One region of the Micromonospora sp. DT229 genome, then DNA from elsewhere that is predicted to be linked to it. Evidence: riboswitches for the same ligand, from Rfam matches in the RefSeq annotation. Region 1 holds a riboswitch; each other region holds the start of a gene.

Region 1 (3,185 bases):
GCTCCTGACCGGGACCGGTCACCGTACGGCGTCGAGCAGCGCCAGTACCGCCGCCGGATCCTCGACATGGGCGTTGTGACCGAGCCCGGGCAGGGTCACCACCGGTACGCCGTACTGCTTGAGCTGTGTCTCGGAGACCATCGGGTCGTGCTCGCCACGGGCCAGCAGCACCGGCGCCTCGATCCTGGCCAGCAGGGTGGCCAGGTCGGGCTCGCCGACGCCGAAGGCGGCCGGGTCCATCGCCAGCCGCCACCGGCCGTCCACCTGCCGCAGCCCGGCCGCCACGGCCGGATCATCGGGGCTGAGCAGATCGGCCAGGCCGGCTACCCGCAGATACCGTCGGGCCGCCTCGTCGCGGCTGTCGAACCAGGTGACCGGGCGGGCCGCGAGATCACCGGCGCGAGCCAGTTCCGCCGGGGACCAGACCGCCTTGATGCCGAGCCCGACCACCGCCTCGACCGTGACCGCCCGATTCGCGGCGGCCAACGCCAGACCGACCACCCCGCCGAGGGAGTGGCCCAGCACGATCACCCGGTCGCCGGGGTGCAGGCCGGCGGCGACCTGGTCGGCGAGCCCGGCGAAGGAGTACCCCGACAGCGGAGGCGACGCGCCGTGGCCGGCCAGATCCGGTGCCGCCCACCGCCCGGGCCAGCGCTGATCCAGCAGCGGGGCCGAGGGCAGCCACACGTCACCGCTGGCGCCCATGCCGTGCAGCAACAACAGCATCGGCGAGCTGGCCCGCCCATCCGACTCCGTGATCATGTCAGGCAGTCTGCCACCGCCCGCACCGGCCGGGCGAGAGCCACGACCGGGATACGACACCGGGCGCCGACCCCACTGGGGTCGGCGCCCGGCACGAAACAGGTCGATCAGGAGGAGTAGCCGCGGGTGGCAGCCCAGTTGGCCAGATCGATCGTGCTCACCCAGTACGAGTAGTAGGAGGGGTCGGCCGAGTCGGCGATCTTGACCATCCGACCCTCGTCCTCGTAGCCGACCACGGCGACGTAGTGGCCGCCCGGGAAGGAGTGCCAGCCCCCGGCGGTGTCCGTGACGCTGCCGGCGACGTTCACCACGACCCCGCGGCCGTCGGTGATGGCCGCCACGACATCGGCCTGAAGCTGATCCATCTGGGCCGGGGTGGCCGCGCCACCGGGAATCATCGTGGTCCGGTACGGGCTCCCCTTGGCCATGGCGTTGAGGACCCGGGTGGTGTCCCGGGCCGAGTTGGTGCCCAGGTAGGTGGTGCCGAGCTGGGCGGCCAGGGTCTCCTGGTCCCGGTCGATGCCGGCGGCGCTGAGCGCGTTGCGCACCGCTGCCGGGCCGCAGTACCACCCGTTGATCTGGGCCTGGTAGTCGTACGACAGCACCTTCTTCGCGGGCGGCTTCGGTGCGGCCTCCTTGCTGGCCAGGTCCGGGTCCGCCGAGGCGGCCTCCGGTGCGGCGGCGGCGCTGGACGGGGAGCTGCCGGGCTCCGCGCTCGGCGCGGCACTGCTCGGGGCGGCGCTACCGGGCGCGGGGCTGCTGGGTGCGGTGGCGGCCCGGGCCAGGCCACGGGAGGCGGCCGGCTCCTCGCGCAACTCGGCCACCGCGGCGGTGGTGTGCGTCTCGGCCGGGTCGTCGATCTGGGTGACCACGGCGCCGGCACCGGCGGCCAGGGCCAGCGCCAGCGCCGAGGTGGCCACGAGCTGGTAGGGGCGTTCGGTGGCCAGCCGACGAAGCTGACGCTTGAGGGTGTGCTTCACGAATCCTCCACGGGCTCAGGGGTGGTGTGGCACAGCGGCTCCGGCCATCCGGTGGACACCCGGAGGCGGAGTACGGGGCGGTGCCGTTTCACGGGATGCGCCCGGGGATCGGGCGGCTGCGGTGGGCCTGGGTCAGCGCGCGGACAGCGGACCGGCGAGCGCAGGCACCACGGTGCCGTGGAGGCGCAGGAATATCGGGGGGCGCTGATTGTGCTGCACGAGGAAAGGAGCTCCTTCCGACACCGCCGACCGGGTTAGCTGACGGATTCGGGCGGGAGGATCGCCCTACCGCGGGCCGTGGCTCGCGGATTCACCCCAATGGTGCAGTGGGTCCCCGGTTCGTGAGATCACGATTGAGCGGGTCGGCACGGCGTCGCCACTTGCGAACGGTAACCGCACCGGACGGGGTCGACATTACTGTGCGTCACAGCTCCTGCCAAGGCTGCCCTGAGCTGGCTAAACCTTCTTCCCGGTCAAATTTTTCGGGTATCGCGGAACTGTCGTCGCTCAATGGGACTCCGGGTCAGGAAGGCACTGTCGGTCGACAATCGGACCCGAGGTTGACAATTCCCCGGAGATTGCGCCCGGCATTCGATGTCTGCCCCACGATGACCGATTCCGCGATGACCGTGACCGGGGTCACCGAATAAATGGGAAAGAACCGTGCGCCTCAACCGGCCCGGGCCACCCGCCAGCGCGCCACGGCCCCCTGAGGGCCGGAGACGACCCGGGGTGAGGTCGGCAGCGGGTACGCCCGCGTCCGCTGCGCTGCGGCGTACGCCTCGGTGGACAGCGCCCGGGCCGCGTCGACGGCCAGTTCCGCGGCCCGCCAGGCCTCCCGCTCCTGCTGCCGAGCCGCCTGATAGGCCGCCTGGCGCCCGTCGCGTACCACCCGAGCCAGAAGAATCTCCTGTTCGGCGGGGTGACGCCGGGGATCCCAACCGGCCCGGTGCGCCAGCGCGTCGGTGAGTTGCCGGGCCGACAGATCACCCCGCCAGTACGCCGTCATCACGGCGTGGCGCAGCCAGCGTTCCCTGGCGGCGTACTCGGCGGGGGTGTGGGGGGGTACCGGGGGCGGGCAGCGCGCCGGCGGCGGCCAGTCGTCGGGCGGCGGTCTCCGCCTCGTCGTACGCGGCCCAGGCCCGGTCGAGTTCCGCCTGGGCGCGCTGCCAGGCCTCGCGGCGGCGGGCGGCGTTCTGGGCGGCCCCCGCCGCGGCCACGGCCACCTCGCCGGCATAGCGCCGCAGGTCCGCGGCGGCGGCATCCTCGTCGGGGAGGTCCGGGTCCCGGTCGGGCGAGGGGGCCGGTTCGGGTCGGGCCACCAGCACGGTGAGCACGCCCAGCGCGAGCACCAGCAGCACCGACCAGATGGCGGCGGCTCGGGGCACGTCGATCAGGAACTGGTAGAGAAGGGTCTTCTCCATGTCGGCACCTCGGGGAAGC
Region 2 (3,185 bases), on a different contig from region 1:
GGAGCGTGAACTGCTCACCGCGGATCTTCCGGGTGCCCCGCAGCGGGCGCTCGCCGAGCTGATCGCCGGCAACCGACGGTTCGTCACCGACACCCCGTGGCATCCGAACCAGAACGCCGGGCGTCGGACCGCCGTGGCGGCCGAGCAGCATCCCTTCGCGGTGATCGTGGGCTGCTCCGACTCCCGACTGGCCGCCGAGATCATCTTTGATCGTGGGCTGGGGGACCTCTTCGTGGTCCGTACCGCCGGGCACACCATCGGCCCCGAGGTGCTGGGCAGCGTCGAGTACGCGGTGGCCGTCCTGCGTACGCCGTTGGTGGTGGTGCTCGGGCACGACTCGTGCGGTGCCGTGCAGGCGGCCCGGGCGGCCCTGGCCACCGGCACCACCCCCGCCGGGCACCTGGGCGCGGTGGTGGACGCCGTGGTGCCCAGCCTGCGCCGGGCGCAGGCCGCCGGGGTGGAGGAGCTGGACCAGATCGTCGACATCCACATCGCGCAGACCGTGACGGCGATGCTGGAGGCCTCCACCGCGCTGGCCGCCGAGGTGTCCGCCGGGCGCTGCGCGGTGGTCGGCATGTCGTACCGGCTGGCCGCCGGGGAGGCACGGGCGGTGGCCGCGGAGCCCGCCGACCTGGTCGCCACCGCCGCCCTCGCCGCCTGACGGCGAGGAGCGCCCCACCGGACGGCGTGAGCCGCGCGCCCACACAACCTGACGGCGAAGGCCACCCACCCACACGACCTACGACGAGGGCCGCCCCACCCAGACGGCGGGACGGCCCTCGAAGTGGTGTCGGGGACGCTAGAGCATCGAGACGTGCACGTGGTCGGTGTGGTTCGACGGGCCGCTGTAGGAACTCCAGCCGGTCGCCGGGAACCAGATCTGCCGGTTCCAGATCACGTAGTAGACACCCAGCCGGTCGGCATTACGGACCAGGAACGCGGCCAGGTTGTTGCCGTAGATCCGGGTGTCGTCGTTGTACCAGGGTCGGAAACCGCTGTTCTGCAACGACCAGTCACAGGCCCGCCCCTTGGGGTGCTCCCACTTGTCACCCGGGCGGTAGCAGCCGACGAACCGGTTGAACCCGGCCCGCTTGACCTCCTTGTACATGTGCAGGGTGCGCGCGGTGATGCAGCCCGAGGTGGTCGGGTCGTCCTGGTTGCACGACTCGGGCTTCCAGCCGCCGTCGGAGGCCCGGTTGGGGCCGGGGCGGGCTACCGGGGAGGTGGCGGCCACCAGGCCACCGGTGAGGCCTACCCCACCGACCAGTCGGAGGGACTTCTCCGCGTCGCTCTTCTTGCGGGCCATGTCGTTGGTCAGCTTCTGCTGCTCGCGTACCTCGGCGTCGAGCGCCAGCTTGGCCGTCTCGGCGCGGCGCTTGACCGCGTTGACCTCGGCCAGCTTCTTGCTGTTGACCAGGTTCAGCTCGTCCAGGGCGGAGGCCCGGTGGATGAAGGAGTCCGGTGCGTCGGTCTGCAACAGCATGGCGATCGCGCCCACCCGACCGGTCCGGTACGACTGGGTGGCGATCTCGGCGACCTGTGGGGCGAGGGAGTCCAGGTCGGCCTCCGCGCGGCGGAGTTCGACGGCCAGCTTGAGCTGCTTCTTCTTGGACTTCTCCAGCTTCGACTTGGCCTTGGTGTAGTCCCGGTTGGTCGCCTCGATCAGCTCGTTGAGCATTGGCGGGTCGTCATCATGACCGGCTGGTTTGGGGGCGTTCGGCGCAGCCGTCGCCGGCAGGGGACCGGCGAAGACGGCGAACGCGGCGAACACGGCCACCACGGGCGTCAACCAGCGGCGTAGGGGTGCCGTCACTGTCTTCCCTTCCATCGACCGCCGACCGGGTTAGCTGACGGGTTCGGGACGGAAGTGGCCCCTACCGCTGGTGCGGATTCACCCCAGGTACCTGGGTCCCCGGCTCGCCTGGCGGCGATTGGGCGGTGGCACCGCAGGCGCTGGTGCGCGCCTTCGGCGGTGACCGGCAGTGAGGTTACCCGAGAGTCCGTCTGGGCTTCTACGTACCGAACCCGGCGAGATACGTCATTTCGTAATCGCAATGGGTGACGAGCGCCACGCATATCGACCGATGTGGTCGGCGTGCTCACGTTGAGCAGTGTCACCATGGGGTGTCGGTGCTCCTGTCCGGTTCGGGCCACTCCGAACGGGTGGCGGGGGGTGTGTGACGGGTACGCGGATCGCTGAGGGCCCGCAGTGCATCGGCCCGGTCCGTCGTCGGCCGGGGGATCCGGGGCCGGCCTTCGCCGACGGCGGCCACCTCGTCGGGGGCGGTGGCCGCGAGGTCCGTCCCGCCACGCTGCCGACCGGCGGTGGTCACCACGGTGGCCAGGGCGGTGGTCAGGGGTACGGCGGCGATCAGCCCGAGGGTGGCCACCACGCTGCGGACGATCTCCTGGGCCAGGAACTCGCTGGTGAGGATCTGCCCCAGGGCGCGGGAGTCGGCCGTCAGCAGGAGCAGCAGGGGCAGTGAGGCGCCGGCGTACGCCAGGACGATGGTGTTCACCACCGAGGCGATGTGCGCCCGGCCTACCCGGGTGGCCGAGCGGTACAGCTGGCGGCGGGACAGGTTGGGGTTGGCGTGGGCCAGCTCGGTGACCGCCGCGGCCTGGGTGACGGTGACGTCGTCGAGGACCCCCAGTGAGCCGATGATGATGCCGGCCAGCAGCAGGCCGTGCAGGTCGACATCGCCCCGGAACATCGACAGGGTGGTGGCGTCCTCGCTGCCGAAACCCGTCAGGTGGGTGGCGTTCGTCGCGGCCAGGCCGAGCAGCCCGGTGAGCACCAGGGCACCGAGGGTGCCGAGTACGGCCACCGAGGTCTGCGCGGACACCCCGTGGGTCAGGTACAGCACCACGAACATGATCAACGCGGCGCCGACGATGGCCACCACCAACGGCGGCTGACCGGCGCTGATGCCCGGCAGCACGAAGGTGAGCAGGATGGCGAAGCTGGCCGCCAGTCCGGCCAGGGCCGCCAGCCCGCGCAGTCGTCCGAAGGCCACGATGGCGGCGGCGAAGAGCACCCCCAGCCAGATCAGTGGCATACCGCGCTGGTGTTCGGCGATGTTGTAGGTGCTGATCGAGGGGTCTTCCGGGTCGATCAGCGAGACCAGGATGACCTCGTCGTCGACGCTCACCGAGGGGGCGCCCGGCCCGGCCGGGATGGGGGT
Region 3 (3,185 bases), on a different contig from region 1:
CACAGATCGGCGGCGAAGCGGCGGTACAGGTCGGGGGGTACCAGGCTGGGGTGGTTGGGGCCGCTCAACACGCACACCGCCGCCCGCAGTCCCTCGCTGAGGGCCAGGTTGTACAGCTCGTCCAACTCGTGGCGGCTCAACGGCTGACCGGGCACGTCGATGATCTCCCGCCGGCTGCCCTCCCGGCGGTCGTGCACGTACGCCCCGCTGCCGCCGGAGTCGCGGGCCACGACCTTGAGGTTCACTCCCTCGCTGACCAGCAAGGGCTCCAGCACCTGCCCGATCTCGCCGCCCAGGGTGGTGCAGAGCACCACCTCGACCCCGAGGGACAGCACCATCCGGGCCTGCCAGACCCCCTGCCCGCCGGGGTGCAGATGCAGCTCCGGGGTGCCGTTGGGCTGGTCGACGGTGACGGTCAGCAGCGGCGTGGGCGCGAAGACCATGACGTGCCCGGTCACCGGAGCCACCCGCAGTTGCCGGGCCGGGTGAACCGGATGGTGGATTGCCTCATGCGCTGCCCCCTCGTGGCGAAATGTCCACTTCACCCCCGACGGTAACCATGGTGACGGATTCCCGCGCGGCGACGGGCGGGGGACAGGGATCTTCGAGCGGCCAGGGCGGACACGACGACGCCGGGTGGGGATGCCCACCCGGCGTCGTGGCGAGGATCGGTCAGTACACCGACAGGTGTACGTGGTTGGTGTGGTCGCTGGACGGATCGCCCCGCGCGCCGCTGTAGGTCTTCCAGCCGCTGCTGGGCAGCCAGATCTGCTTGTACCAGATCACGTAGAGCACGGCGAGCCGGTCGGCGTTGTTGACGAAGTAGGCCGCCAGGTTGTTGCCGTAGGTCCGGTCGCCGCCGGTGGCGGCCCCACCGAAGCCGTTCTTCTGCGCCGCGAAGTCGCAGGCCCGGCCCTTGGGGTGCTCGCCGGAGCCACCCGAGCGGTAGCAGGAGACGTACCGGGTGAACCCGGCCGACTTGGCCTGCTTGAGGGCGTGCAGCGTACGCGGGGTGATGCAGCCGTTGGCCGGGGTGGGGTCGTTGACACTGCACGACTCCGCCGGCCACGAGCCGTTCGCGTTGCGGGGTGCGGGGGCGGCCCTGGGGCTGGATCCGCCGGCCCGGGTCGGGGCCCGCTCGGCCCGCTGGGCGGCCTCGGCCCGTTCGTTGGCCACGGTCAGGGCCTGCTCGGCCTGATCCTTGCGCTTGGCCATCACCGCGACCTGCTTGCGCTGCTCCTGGACCTCCCGGTCCAGCGCCTGCTTGGTCCGGCTGACCTCGTCGCGGGTGGCCCGCAGCTCACCCAGGGCGCGTTCCTCGTTGGCGGCCACCGCGTCCAGCGCCGCCGCCCGGTCCATGAAGCCGGCCGGGGAGGCGCTGTTGAGCAGGGCCGACGCCGCGCTGAGCCGACCGGATCGGTACGCCTGGGCGGCGATCTCGGCTACCTTGCTGCCGCGTTCGGCGAGCTGGCTCTCGGTGGTGGTGAGCTGGCCGGCCAGCTGCTTCTGGCGCTTGACCGAACGGTCCAGGGCGGCCTTGGCGTCGAGGTACCCCTTGCTGGCCGCCTCCAACTGGGCCCGCAGCGCCGGGGTGCCGCCTTCGTCACCGACATCGCCGGGTGCCGCCGCGGCGGGAGCGGGAACCAGCGCTGCACCCACAGCGAGGGCGAGCGCCGCGCAGATCAGGGCCGCCGTGCGGGCGGCCGGTCTCACGGTTGCCACTGTTGGCATGCACATGTCCTTCCGTCAGCCGCCGACCGGGTTAGCTGACGGGTTCGGGACGGAAGATCCCTACCGCGCGTGCGCGGATGCACCCCAGGAACATGGTTCCCCGGCTCGCCCTGGCGGGCGATTGAGCGGCGGCCGCCGCCGGCACCGGTGGGTGCCGCCTGGCGGAGGCCGGAGCCGAGCCTACCGGGACTGCCGTGACCCGTGCAGCCGGTGTGACTCGTGGTGTTCGTCTGCTCACCATAGAATCAGACATAAGTGTTGAGTACGCCGTTTTGGTGACACCAGTCACCGCGGTATCCGTACCGAGCGTGTCCGGGCAGGTTCAACCGATGTCGACGGTGGTCAGCCGTTGGGTGGCTCGGGACAGCGCGACGTAGAGCGTACGGACCCCGGAGTCCGGCACCGCCCGGACCTCGCTCGGGGCGACCAGCACCACCCCGTCGTACTCCATGCCCTTGGCCTCCAGGCTCGTCACCACCTGGAGACGATCGCCGCCCAGGCCGCCGAGCCAGCCCGCCACCTCCTCCCGCCGGGGCACCGGAGTGATCACCCCGACGGTGCCCTCGACCTCGTCCAGCAGGGTGCGCGCGGCCGAGACCACCCGGCTGGCCAGCTCGGCCGCCGGAACCAGCAGTCGAATCGGCTCCACCCCGGTGGAGCGGACCGCCGTGGGCAGCGGAAGGTCCGGGTACACCCGGCGGATCTCCTCGGCCGCCACCGCGAAGATCTCCGCCGAGTTGCGGTAGTTCGTGGTCAGGGTGAACAGGTGGCGCGGGCGCCGTCCCAGGGCCTTGTCCCGGGCGCGGGTCAACTCCTGGGGATCTCCCGTCCACGCGGTCTGCGCCGGATCGCCCACCACCGTCCAGGAGGCCAGCCGACCCCGCCGGCCGATCATCCGCCACTGCATCGGCGAGACGTCCTGCGCCTCGTCGACCACCACATGGGCGTAGTCCCGGTAGTCCTCCGGGCGCTCGCGGGCGGCCTGCCGGGCGGCTCGCTGCCGATCGGCGAGGGTGCTCAACTCCCGGACCCCGCCGGCCAACTGGAAGGGGTCCCGCTTGGCCCGGGCCGGGCGCATCGGCTTACCGAGCAGGGTGTCGAGCTCGTCCAGCAGGGCGGCGTCGGCGACCGTCGGACCCTCGGTGGCCAGCCCCTGGTACGCCTCGGCCAGCAGCCGGATCTCGGTGCCGGACAGGATGCCCCCGGCGTACCGACGCAGCCGCTCGTGGTCGGCCAGCCAGCCGAGTACGTGCCGGGGATGCAGCCGGGGCCACCAGGCCTTGAGGAACTCCCGGAAGTCGGCGCGGTCGATCAGTTCGTCCTCGAAGGCGCGCTGCTCGGGCAGCCCGCCGATGCCCAGTCGACGGGCCTGCGCCCAGAGCGCGGCCAGTACCCCGTCGAAGCCGGCCCGGCGGACCTCGTTGCGTCGGGCGCCGCGCGGCAACGCCCGGTTC

Evidence for each region. A riboswitch is a leader RNA that binds a small molecule or an ion and turns the genes downstream of it on or off. The one in region 1 is predicted to bind cyclic di-AMP.
Region 2: it holds a riboswitch for cyclic di-AMP, as region 1 does, so the genes downstream of both, ACLQ2T_RS23570 (coiled-coil domain-containing protein) here and ACLQ2T_RS11940 (C39 family peptidase) in region 1, are expected to answer to the same signal.
Region 3: it holds a riboswitch for cyclic di-AMP, as region 1 does, so the genes downstream of both, ACLQ2T_RS20400 (coiled-coil domain-containing protein) here and ACLQ2T_RS11940 (C39 family peptidase) in region 1, are expected to answer to the same signal.

The regions. Positions count from the first base shown of each region.
Region 1 is NZ_JBNCLD010000006.1:175,534-178,718, forward strand. Features, by position in the region: gene ACLQ2T_RS11930 (hypothetical protein) at 1-8, shown strand, start outside; gene ACLQ2T_RS11935 (alpha/beta fold hydrolase) at 19-762, opposite strand; gene ACLQ2T_RS11940 (C39 family peptidase) at 870-1,742, opposite strand; cyclic di-AMP (ydaO/yuaA leader) riboswitch at 1,971-2,112, opposite strand; gene ACLQ2T_RS11945 (hypothetical protein) at 2,413-2,751, opposite strand; gene ACLQ2T_RS11950 (hypothetical protein) at 2,729-3,166, opposite strand.
Region 2 is NZ_JBNCLD010000018.1:75,642-78,826, reverse strand. Features, by position in the region: gene ACLQ2T_RS23575 (carbonic anhydrase) at 1-661, shown strand, start outside; gene ACLQ2T_RS23570 (coiled-coil domain-containing protein) at 800-1,813, opposite strand; cyclic di-AMP (ydaO/yuaA leader) riboswitch at 1,818-1,948, opposite strand; gene ACLQ2T_RS23565 (YibE/F family protein) at 2,115-3,185, opposite strand, start outside.
Region 3 is NZ_JBNCLD010000013.1:96,065-99,249, reverse strand. Features, by position in the region: gene ACLQ2T_RS20405 (1-phosphofructokinase family hexose kinase) at 1-458, opposite strand, end outside; gene ACLQ2T_RS20400 (coiled-coil domain-containing protein) at 673-1,731, opposite strand; cyclic di-AMP (ydaO/yuaA leader) riboswitch at 1,736-1,869, opposite strand; gene ACLQ2T_RS20395 (HelD family protein) at 2,054-3,185, opposite strand, start outside.